3 regions of the Sphingomonas sp. F9_3S_D5_B_2 genome follow, and region 1 is predicted to be linked to each of the others. Evidence: predicted binding sites of a transcription regulator. Region 1 holds the regulator's gene; each other region holds the start of a gene.

Region 1 (3,370 bases):
CGCTCGCAAAGGTCGGCAGCGCGCAGATTACCGAGCAGGAAATGAACGACGCGATGCAGAAGCGGCTGCAGGAGGTCCGGGAACAGAACCCGACGGCAACCTATGCGGACATAGCCGGCGACTTCGACCTCATGCTCGACCAGCTCATCGACCAGAAGGCGCTCGTGGCCTTCGCCGACAAGGCTGGCTTTCCGATTTCCAAGCGGCTCGTGGACGCAGAGATCAGCCAGATTCCTGGCGTGCGGGGGTTGAACGGCAAACCAAGTGTCGAGGGCTACCAGGCATTCCTGGCGCGGAGCCGCCTGAACGACCGCGACGTGCGCGAAATCCTGGGTGCGCAGGTCGCGGCCCGGAACCTGATCGTGCCACTCGCCGCCGAGGCCCGCGTCCCCGTTGGCGTCGCGACGCAATATGCAGCAGTGCTGATGGAAGCGCGCGAGGGTCAGGCTGCAGTGCTTCCAGTCACGCTCTTCGCCCAGGGGCTGAAGCCGGGCGACGCGGACATCCAGCGCTTCTACGCGGCCAACCGCAACCGCTACATGGTTCCCGAACAGCGCTCCCTGCGCTTTGCCCTGATCACTCCGGGTCAGCTCGGATCGATTACGGCCACCGACGACGAGATTGCCAAATACTACCAGGCCAACCAGGCGACTTACGCGGCAAAGGACACCCGCACGCTGAGCCAGGCAGTCGTGCCGGACCAGAAGACCGCGCAGGCAATCGCCGACCGTGCCAAGGCCGGTGCGACCATCGCGGCTGCCGCGGCCCCGGCGGGCAGCAATGCCGCCGTCACCACCGTGACCGAGCAGACCCGCCAGGCGTATGCGTCGATCGCGGGCGAGCGCGCCGCACAAGCTGCCTTCTCCGCCGCGACAGGCGCCATCGTGGGCCCGGTTCAGTCCGACTTCGGCTGGGTGGTCGCAAAGGTCGATTCGGTGAAGCTGATCGGCGGAAAGAGCCTCGAGCAGGCGCGCTCCGAGATTGCGGCGAAGCTGACCGCCGACAAGCGCAAGAGCACGATCGAGAACCTGTTTGACAAGGCGCAGAACGCGCTCGACGGCGGCAGCAACTTCACCGAGGTCGCGACACAACTGAAGCTCCCCGTGACCACGACCCCGCTCGTCACTGCGCAGGGCACCTCGCGCAACGATCCCAACTTCAAGCTCGGCCCGAACCTGGCGCCAGCCGTGAAGTCGGGTTTCGAGATTGCGCCGAATGACGAGCCGGAGATCGCGACTCTTCCGAATGACGGCGGCTACGCGATCGTCTCTCCGGACCAGATCGTCCCCGCAGCACCCGCGCCGCTCGCGAGCATCAAGGACCGGGTGGCCAACGACTGGATCCAGACGGAAGCGCTAATCCGCGCCCGCAAGGCAGCGGACCAGATCGCGGCGAAGGCCTCGGCCGGCATGTCGCTGGCCGATGCCGTCAAGCAGAGCGGAGTGAACGCACCCATTCAGCCGCTTTCCGCGCGCCGCATCCAGATCGCCCAGAGCAGCCAGCCCGTGCCGCCGCCCGTGCGGGTCCTGTTCTCGCTCACGCAGGGCAAGAGCCGCGCCGTTCCGGACCAGCAGGGGCGTGGCTTCTTCGTCGTCAAGGTCAACAAGATCGTACCCGGCAACGCGCTTTCGCAACCCGCAATAATCGGCAGCATGACGCATGAGCTGCAGCGCGCAACCGAAGACGATTATGCACGTCAGTTCCTCGCTGCCATCCGTGCCGAGCTGAAGGTGCAGCGCAACGAGAGCGCCATCGCGGACGTGAAGCGGCGCTTGGCGACAACGGCGAGTTAAACACCCGGGCGCAGGCGACTTGACGGCCAATGTCATGTTGCCTACACGTTCTCCGTTCGTTCCATAACGGAACGGGGGAGTAACGCCACATGCTCACCGCCAAGCAGCGCGAGTTGCTGATGTTCATTCGCGAACGTCTCGACGACAACGGCGTTTCGCCGAGCTTCGACGAGATGCGCGAGGCGCTTGACCTCAAGTCGAAGTCCGGGGTGCACCGGCTCATTTCAGCGCTTGAGGAACGTGGGTTCATCCGCCGCCTCCCGAATCGCGCCCGGGCGCTGGAGGTGGTCAAGATTCCGGAGACCGTGGCCACAAACACGCCGGCGCCACCGCCTGCCCAGCTTCGCCCTGCACTTCCCGCGGCAGCGAACGACACGCTCGAAATCCCGATGCATGGCCGGATCGCGGCCGGAACCCCGATCGAGGCACTGCAGGGCACGGAATCCTTCTCTGTTCCGGCGGCGCTGCTCGGTCCGGGCGAACATTACGCGCTCGAAGTCTCCGGCGACTCCATGGTCGACGAAGGGATCCTCGACGGCGACTTCGCATTGATCCGCAAGGTGGATACGGCCCGCGAAGGGGAGATCGTGGTCGCGCTCATCAACAACGAGGAAGCGACGCTCAAGACGTTCCGGCGTGAGGGCAATATGATCCGCCTCGATCCCGCCAACCGGAATTACGAAGCCCAGCGCTACCGCCCCGAGCAGGTCAGCATCCAGGGCCGCCTCGCCGGCCTGATCCGCCGGTACTGAGCCCCGCAATGGCTGGACCGCGCATCGACTATGTGGAACTGCCGAGCGCAACCGCGCACGAAGTCACGGGCGCATTCTACGCCAAGGCGTTCGGCTGGGAGTTCACGAACTACGGGCCAGACTATTCGGCAACGACGACGGGCGATGTCGATGTCGGCCTCAACGGACAACCTGACGAGGCGCTTGCAGCCCCCCTGCCCGTCGTTCGCGTGCAGGACCTGGAGGCTGCATTCGACGCCGTCGTGAAGGCCGGCGGCACCATCGCCAAACCGATCTTCTCGTTCCCGGGCGGCCGCCGATTCCAGTTCATCGATCCGGCGGGCAGCGAGCTTGCCGTCTGGAGCGAGACCTAGGCCTACTCCGCCGTCGTCGGGTCGATAACGCTCCGAACCTGCGAGATGCTGTTGGCCGGGAAGCCGCCACGCTCGGCGTGGTCGCGGATCATCTGCTCGTTAGGGGCTCGGTAGATGCAGTAGATTTTGTCGTCGGTGACGTACGAGTGGACCCACTGGATCTCGGGTCCAAGGTCACGCAGGACCGAACAGCTGGTCTGTGACGCACCCTGGAGGTCGCTGGGACCTAACGAACCGACACCCGGCATTTCACGCTCGATCACATATTGCGGCATGTTGACCTCCCCTGTTGGAGGCGGTCCTCATACGCCATTCCGGAGCGATCGTCAGTAGCGCCAGGGGTGCTGCTCCACGCGCTCGGCGACGGTCTCGACGTGCGGCGAGGAGCCGAGGTAGAGGGCGACGCCGCCGCTTTGGCGGAGCGACGTTCTGTCGAGCTTGAGCCAGCCCGGTGCGCAGCCGCGGGGCAGCC
Region 2 (3,370 bases), on a different contig from region 1:
CATGAGCTACACGATGCCGAGCTCATGGCTGATCACCCTCGACGCGACCTTGAGCTTCTCCATGCTCGTCGCGGTCGCCGCGTTCTGGAAATGGTGGAGCCTCAACCATCGCGAGCCTGACGAGATCAGCAAGATGATCATCGGCAGTCTGTTCACGGTCGCCGGCGGCGCTTGCCTGTTCATGGCAGCGCTGACCCAGCCGGAGGGTGCCAAGATCGGACTGTTCTGGCCCTTCATGTTCCACCTGCTGAACAGCATCGGCTTCGCGCACATCCTGCCGATCAGCCTGGCGCTGTTCACGAAGATCGCGCCCAAGCAGATCACCGCGACGGTGATCGGGCTCTACTATCTGTCGTTCTTCGCAGCGAACAAGATGGTCGGCTATGTCGGTGGCCTCTACTCGAGCCTGCCGACGACCACCTTCTGGCTGATCCACATTGCCAGTGCCGGCGTCGGGCTGGTCGCATTCGTGCTGTTCAAGCTGCTGCTCGGGCAGCGAATGGAAGGGAGCCCACAGGAGCAAGCGGAAGCGCTCAGCTGACCGTGCGCGCCGAACCGAAATATGAGGGCAAGTTCCAGTGGCTGGCGAGGCTCGGCTTCCTTGTCCGCGGGGCGCTCTACATCGTTATCGGAGTGCTGGTCCTCGGCACGGGCCGGACGGAGGACCTCACCGGCGCACTGGAATACCTGAACCGCGGCTTCGGGCGCGGCCTGCTGATTGTGATGATCGTCGGAATGACAGGCTATGGACTGTGGCGGCTTGCGGACGCAGCGTTCGGGATGGACAGCGGCACCGACGGCGGAAAGGCGTGGCGCCGCCGGATCGCCGCCGGTGGCAGCGGCGCGATCTATTCGTACCTCGCTTACAAGGCGGCGCGCCTCATCACCGACGGGCATGAAGCGAAGGGGGGAGCACAAGACAATGCAGCGACTGCGCTGCACTTGCCGCACGGCCAGCTGGTCCTCGCAGTGGCAGCCGCCGTGCTTGCCGGCGCGGGGCTCGTGCAGCTGTACAAAGTCGGCACCTGCTCATTCCTGCGTCACCTTGACGAGCGGGCGCGCCAAGGGTGGGCAAAATGGCTGGGCCGCGCTGGCTATGCAGCGCGTGGGGTCACATTCCTTACTGTCGGGTTCCTGCTCGCCCGTGCAGCCCTCGACGGCAACCCGGCGGAAGCTGGCGGACTCGAGCAGGCCCTGGACGCGCTGCACGGGCCACTCGAATATGCGGTGGCAGCCGGCTTGATGCTGTTCGGCGTCTACAGCCTCGTCGAAGCACGTTACCGGTCGATTCACCGGCCGCCAACCGAGAACATCGAAAGCAAGCTGCGCGAGAGCCTTCCTACAGGCTGATCTCGGCCACCTTCTCCTTCATGCCGGTCTCCGGCTTCCGGCCGAACAGCTTATTGACGGCGGGCTTCAGGAAGCCTTCCACATCGCTGATCCAGATCTTCGCATCCTCGACATCGAATCGGACGAGCGCCATCTTGGAGTCGTCCTTGCCCTCGTACCATTCGGCAACCATCGGCGACCACAGCCGGTCGATGGTGGCCCGGTCGTTCTGAATTTGCAGCGTCCCGCGCAGGCTGGCGAACACGTCGTGACCCTTGGCGGAGTATGACCCGATCGCGCGATTGGACTGGCCCAGCGCGTGGGTGAGGTCATGGTCCTTGGCGGTGAAGATCCACAGCACGCCTGCTTCGCGGTCCTGGTCTTCGAAGTTCACCGTCATCGGCTGGGTCGCGCCGTCGCGCGTGCCTTCGACGCCAAGCATGATGAACGGGCTGTGCTTCAGCGCCTTCCAGAACGTCTCTTCGATTTCGCGGTCATCGGCCATCGGGAATCTCCTAATTGTCCGCCAAACCAACCGCCGTCAGCGCCCCACGTTCCGTGCTACGGCCTTTCGGTCAGGTCGGTCAGCCGCGTCAGCTAAGCTATTGTCTTGCAAGTGACCAGTGCGGAACATAGATAGAACGCGTGGCCCAGCTCGACGTCCAGGCAAAGCTCGCGATCCTTGCTGACGCGGCCAAATATGACGCGTCCTGCGCGTCGTCGGGGACGAGCAAGCGCGACAGCCGCGGGGGCAAGGGTGTCGGCTCCAGCGAAGGCATGGGCATTTGCCACGCTTATGCGCCAGACGGCCGCTGCATTTCGCTCCTGAAGATCCTGCTGACCAACAGCTGCATCTTCGATTGTGCCTATTGCATCAACCGCAAGAGCTCGAACGTCCGCCGGGCGCGGTTCACGGCGGAGGAGGTCGTCCGCCTCACGCTCGCCTTCTACAAGCGCAACTACATCGAGGGGCTGTTCCTGTCGTCCGGGATCATCCGTTCCTCGAACTACACGATGGAGCAACTGGTCGAGGTGGCCCGGAGCTTACGCGAGGACCACGACTTCCGGGGTTACATCCATCTCAAAACGATTCCGGACGCCGACCCGGAGTTGGTCCGTCAGGCGGGGCTGCTTGCCGACCGGGTGTCAATCAACGTCGAGCTTCCGACCGAAGCTGGCCTCACATCATTGGCACCCGAGAAGAACGCCGGTCAGATCGAAGGCGCGATGAACGACATGAAGGCGTCGATCGCCGAGGCCGGGGACGCCGCAAAGCGCTTCAAGTCGGCCCCTCGGTTCGCACCCGCAGGCCAGTCGACGCAGATGATCGTCGGCGCGGACGCAGCGAGCGACGCGGACATCGTCGGCAAGGCGAGCACGCTCTACGATCGCTTCGGCCTGCGTCGCGTCTACTACTCGGCGTTCAGCCCGATCCCTGATCCAAGCGCCGTCCTCCCGCTCAAGCGACCGCCGCTGATGCGCGAGCACCGACTGTACCAATCCGATTGGCTGATGCGCTTTTACGGCTTCGCACCGAAAGAGGTGCAAAGCGCCGCTGACGAGGCGGGCATGCTGCCCCTCGACATCGACCCGAAGCTCGCCTGGGCGCTGAAGTTTCGCGACAACTTCCCTGTCGATGTGAACCGCGCGCCACGCGAGATGCTTCTGCGCGTCCCCGGTCTGGGCGTCAAAGCGGTCGACCGCATCGTCGCGTCCCGGAGTTGGCGCAAGCTGCGGCTCGACGACGTCGCACGCCTGACCGTCTCCATCACCAAGCTGCGCCCGTTCATCACGACTGCGGACTGGCGTCCGACCCTGCTAACCGACAGCGCACAGCTCCAGAAGATAATCGCGCCAAAGCAGCAGCAGCTGGAACTGTTCGCGGCCTGACGTGCTACGCGAAGGGCCCATGATCGACGCGCATCGCGTAACGCTCGCCGCGCCGGATGACTTCGACGGCTGGCGCGATGCCGCTCGCGATCTTGCCGAGGCTGGCGTGCCCGCGAGTGCCGTGGTCTGGCAGGTGGAAGGTGGCGACGCG
Region 3 (3,370 bases), on a different contig from region 1:
GCGATAGGCGCAAGTCTCGGGAAGCCAGTCGAGCCCGTCGACCGACCTGCGGTCGAGCTTCACGCAATCGGCAACATGTTTCATGCGGTGCTTGTAGTCGAGGCAGCGGCCGTTGCGGCGGTCGAGCAGCTTGCAGGCGACGTTCGTCGCGTAGAGCAGGCCAGTTTCCTCGTCCTCGATCTTGTGAACGCAGCAGCGGCCGCAGCCGTCACACAGTGCTTCCCACTCGCCGCTGTTCAACGCGGCAAGCGGTTTTTCCCAGAAGCGCGGACCGGCAGCGTTCATGACAAGGCCACCCTTGCTCTGCTATCCAACGCCGATCAAGCGCGTACCGGTGGGGCTAAGTCCATGAAGTTTATGAAATTGGCATTGGCGGGCCTGTGCTTCGCGGCATCGACCACGGCCTCCGTCGCTCAGGACAACGGCACCAAGGGATCCGACTTCGTCAGCGCAGTGCGCAGCCGCGATACCGGGAAGGCCATGCAATTGTATCAGTCCGTCGGACGCCGGATCGTCGACGCCAAGGGTGCGAAAGGCGACACCGCCCTGATCGCGGCCATCAGCAACAACGACGAGGCGTTTACTGCCTTCCTGATCAACGGGGGCGCCGACCCGAATCTCGCCGGCCAGGACGGCGACACGCCTCTGATCGCGGCTGCCAAGTCGGGCTATGCGGAAGCCGTCGAGTGGCTGATCAGCGCTGGCGCCAAGGTCGACACGGCAAACCGGCGCGGCGAGACTCCACTGATCATCGCGGTGCAGCTACGCGAGCCGCGGATCGCCAAGGTCTTACTCAATCAAGGCGCCAACCCGGACCGGACAGATTCAGTCGCCGGTTTCTCGGCCCGCGACTATGCGAAGCGGGACAACCGCTCGCGCGAGATCCTGCAAATGATCGAGCAGAAGAAGCCGAAGGCAGGCGCCTAGCGGCCCTCGCCCAGCGTGGGGTCAATCTGGGCGGCAAGACGCCGTGCAGCCCTGCGCGCAAAGTGAAGCACCTCGGCCTTCCGGCGAGCGGCTGCCAGCGGCCGGTGCGCTGCATTGCGGGCGATGGCGGCATCGTAGCGGTCGGCGACGATGAGCCCCGCCTCGCCCGGCAGGTAGCGCTCTTCGTCCAGGATCGCTGCCAGGCTCGGTGGCACTGCCCAGTAGAAGCGATCGCAATATTCGAGGTAGTCGCGCCACTTGCAGTCTCCGACGAGGTCGGACTTCGCCACCTTTATCTCGACGATCGTCAGCCCGCCCTTGGGATCGATCGCCATGATGTCGGCGCGGCGGCCGTTCGGGAGTGGCACTTCGCAAATCGCGAACAGGTCATGTCGGCACAGCAGGCGCGTGACTCCGCGTGCGACCTCCGCGGCGATCGGCGGTGCATCGCGGAAGCAGGAAGAATCAAGCTGTGTGGCCACCGGCGCTCGATAGAACATCCGGAGAACACCGCCAATGCACTAGTATTATAGAAGTGAGCGGGACTGCCGTTCAGCAGTCCCGCTCGCCCCGCCGCTTCCGATTAGCGATAGAAGATGTGGTTGCCGATCGCGGCGACGCGCTTCAGGCGCCAGCTGGGCGAGACGTAACGCGCGTGGAAGAACAGGGCATTGCCGACCGCGGACTCCTTCAGGTGGCCGTCGACGATCTTGGCGATCGCCACGGCAGTCTGCCACTGGCGGCTCGAGTGCGAGACCGACGGGAGGGCGCGTCCGTGGATGAACGAGAACTGCCCGCGCTGGAACAGGACGCCGCAGTAAGACGGCGGGAAGCGGCCGCCCGAGGCAGCGCGATTGGCGATGACCTTGCCTACCGCCAACTGGCCGGCGAGCGGCTCGCTCTTCGCTTCGAAATAAACGCCGGTGGCGAGGCATTCGAGCTCGTGACTACCGGCATCTGCATCGCGCAGCTGCGCAACGACCTCGGAGAGATCGCCGGCTGGAGCAACCGCAGGAGTTGCGACGGGAGCAGCGTCTTGAACTGGAGAGATGGTCTCGGTGTCGCCGCCCGAAAGGGTGGGCTTGCCGTCGATGTCGAGAACTTCTGGAGTGGCAACCTGCGGCATGATCGCCTGCGTTGCTGCCACGGTTGGCTCGCTGGCCTCTCCGGCAATAGCGGGAGTTACAGAACTCGCGCACAAGGCAAGGCAAAGAAGTACCGACGATCGAATAGATACGAACATGAAAACCGCAAAACGTGCGGTGAATCACACTATTATAAGGCAGAATAGATAAGCGGAGTGCTTCCCGCTTGGCCCCTTTTAGTGATTCCCCGTCTCGCGTGGCATCCCGCCGGTTCTTTCCGGTCGGAGAATGCCCCCCGCTCTTGTTGTTGAGCAGGGTTTCACCGCGACGAACCGGATGGTCAACCCGAAGCGGTCGTTTCAGCGATGAACCGTTCGGGTGCCGCGATGTCCAGTTCGATCGCCCACAAATCTGGGTCGAACCGAGTTCGTCGCGCGAGGAAATCCCTAACGTCGGCGGAACTTGCCGATTCGGGCGGTCCACAGCGCTGCCAGGCGTAGCGACCGTCGAGGTTGAGCACGCGTTCCAGACACCCGAAATGGGCGCCTCGGCTGGTGATCAGAAGTAGCAGCGCTCCGCTGTGCGGGTCGCCCTTGCGCAAGAGAGTTGCAAAGTCTCCTTGGGCCTGGACGCGCCTCAGCAGGCCGGTCGCTTCGAGCTCCGCGGCGAGGCGGCCGTCGCTCATCCTCCTTCAGGCGGCGTCGCGCTCATCCGCCCCCATCAGCACCGCGGCGAGGGCGTCCCGGCTGTCGGCGCCGCGCATTTTCTCCAGCGTCGGAACGTTGCGAGTCACCCGACTGACCGCAGCTAGCGCCTTCAGGTGCTCGGCGCCGGCGTTAGTCGGCGAGAGGAGGAGGAAGACAAGGTCCACCGGCCGGCCGTCGATCGCCTTGTAATCGATCGGCTCCGCAAGGCGCGCAAACAGTCCATAAATCCTGCCGAGCGCCTCGATCTTACCGTGCGGAATAGCGACGCCCTGGCCGAAGCCTGTCGAGCCGAGCTGCTCGCGCTCGCTGAGGCTGGCCAGGATCTCCGCCGAATCGATACCGAGCCGCTGACCGGCAATGTTCGACAGCTGCTGCAGCAGCGACCGCTTGTTGCCGGAAAGCCTGGTATTAATTGCGTCGAAGTCGAGGAATTCGGACAGTTGCATTGAAATGCACTCTTGCTTGGCGAGCCCTCGAGCACGGACCGCTGAAATTGATGGTGTCAGTCGGTGTGCGGCTCAACCCAACCGATGTTCCCGTCTTCGCGGCGATAAATCATGTTGAACTCGCCAGTCGCCGAATTCCTGAACATCAGGGCGCCGGTGTTGCGCAGGTCCATGAGCATCACCGCGTCCGAGACGCTTGAGTCCG

The links. The regulator LexA, encoded in region 1, represses DNA repair genes until DNA is damaged. The targets are predictions, from matches to a motif close to GTTCCNCNCTTGTTCT.
Region 2: a site for LexA is predicted at 1,957-1,972, ahead of ACUXST_RS10555 (putative DNA modification/repair radical SAM protein). Genes of this name have one in related genera too.
Region 3: a site for LexA is predicted at 1,421-1,436, ahead of ACUXST_RS09135 (MmcB family DNA repair protein). Genes of this name have one in related genera too.

What each region holds. Positions count from the first base shown of each region.
Region 1 covers NZ_JBSZFB010000001.1:897,609-900,978, forward strand. Annotated here, with positions in the region: gene ACUXST_RS04340 (peptidyl-prolyl cis-trans isomerase) at 1-1,793, shown strand, start outside; gene lexA (transcriptional repressor LexA) at 1,883-2,545, shown strand; gene ACUXST_RS04350 (VOC family protein) at 2,554-2,898, shown strand; gene ACUXST_RS04355 (DUF4242 domain-containing protein) at 2,901-3,173, opposite strand; gene ACUXST_RS04360 (ComEC/Rec2 family competence protein) at 3,225-3,370, opposite strand, start outside.
Region 2 covers NZ_JBSZFB010000003.1:384,960-388,329, reverse strand. Annotated here, with positions in the region: gene ACUXST_RS10570 (peptide MFS transporter) at 1-541, shown strand, start outside; gene ACUXST_RS10565 (DUF1206 domain-containing protein) at 544-1,350, shown strand; gene ACUXST_RS10560 (pyridoxamine 5'-phosphate oxidase family protein) at 1,340-1,834, opposite strand; gene ACUXST_RS10555 (putative DNA modification/repair radical SAM protein) at 1,975-3,219, shown strand; gene ACUXST_RS10550 (UdgX family uracil-DNA binding protein) at 3,239-3,370, shown strand, end outside.
Region 3 covers NZ_JBSZFB010000003.1:116,364-119,733, reverse strand. Annotated here, with positions in the region: gene ACUXST_RS09145 (YcgN family cysteine cluster protein) at 1-285, opposite strand, end outside; gene ACUXST_RS09140 (ankyrin repeat domain-containing protein) at 349-927, shown strand; gene ACUXST_RS09135 (MmcB family DNA repair protein) at 924-1,409, opposite strand; gene ACUXST_RS09130 (cell wall hydrolase) at 1,511-2,074, opposite strand; gene ACUXST_RS09125 (DUF1491 family protein) at 2,353-2,697, opposite strand; gene ACUXST_RS09120 (PTS sugar transporter subunit IIA) at 2,704-3,165, opposite strand; gene hpf (ribosome hibernation-promoting factor, HPF/YfiA family) at 3,222-3,370, opposite strand, start outside.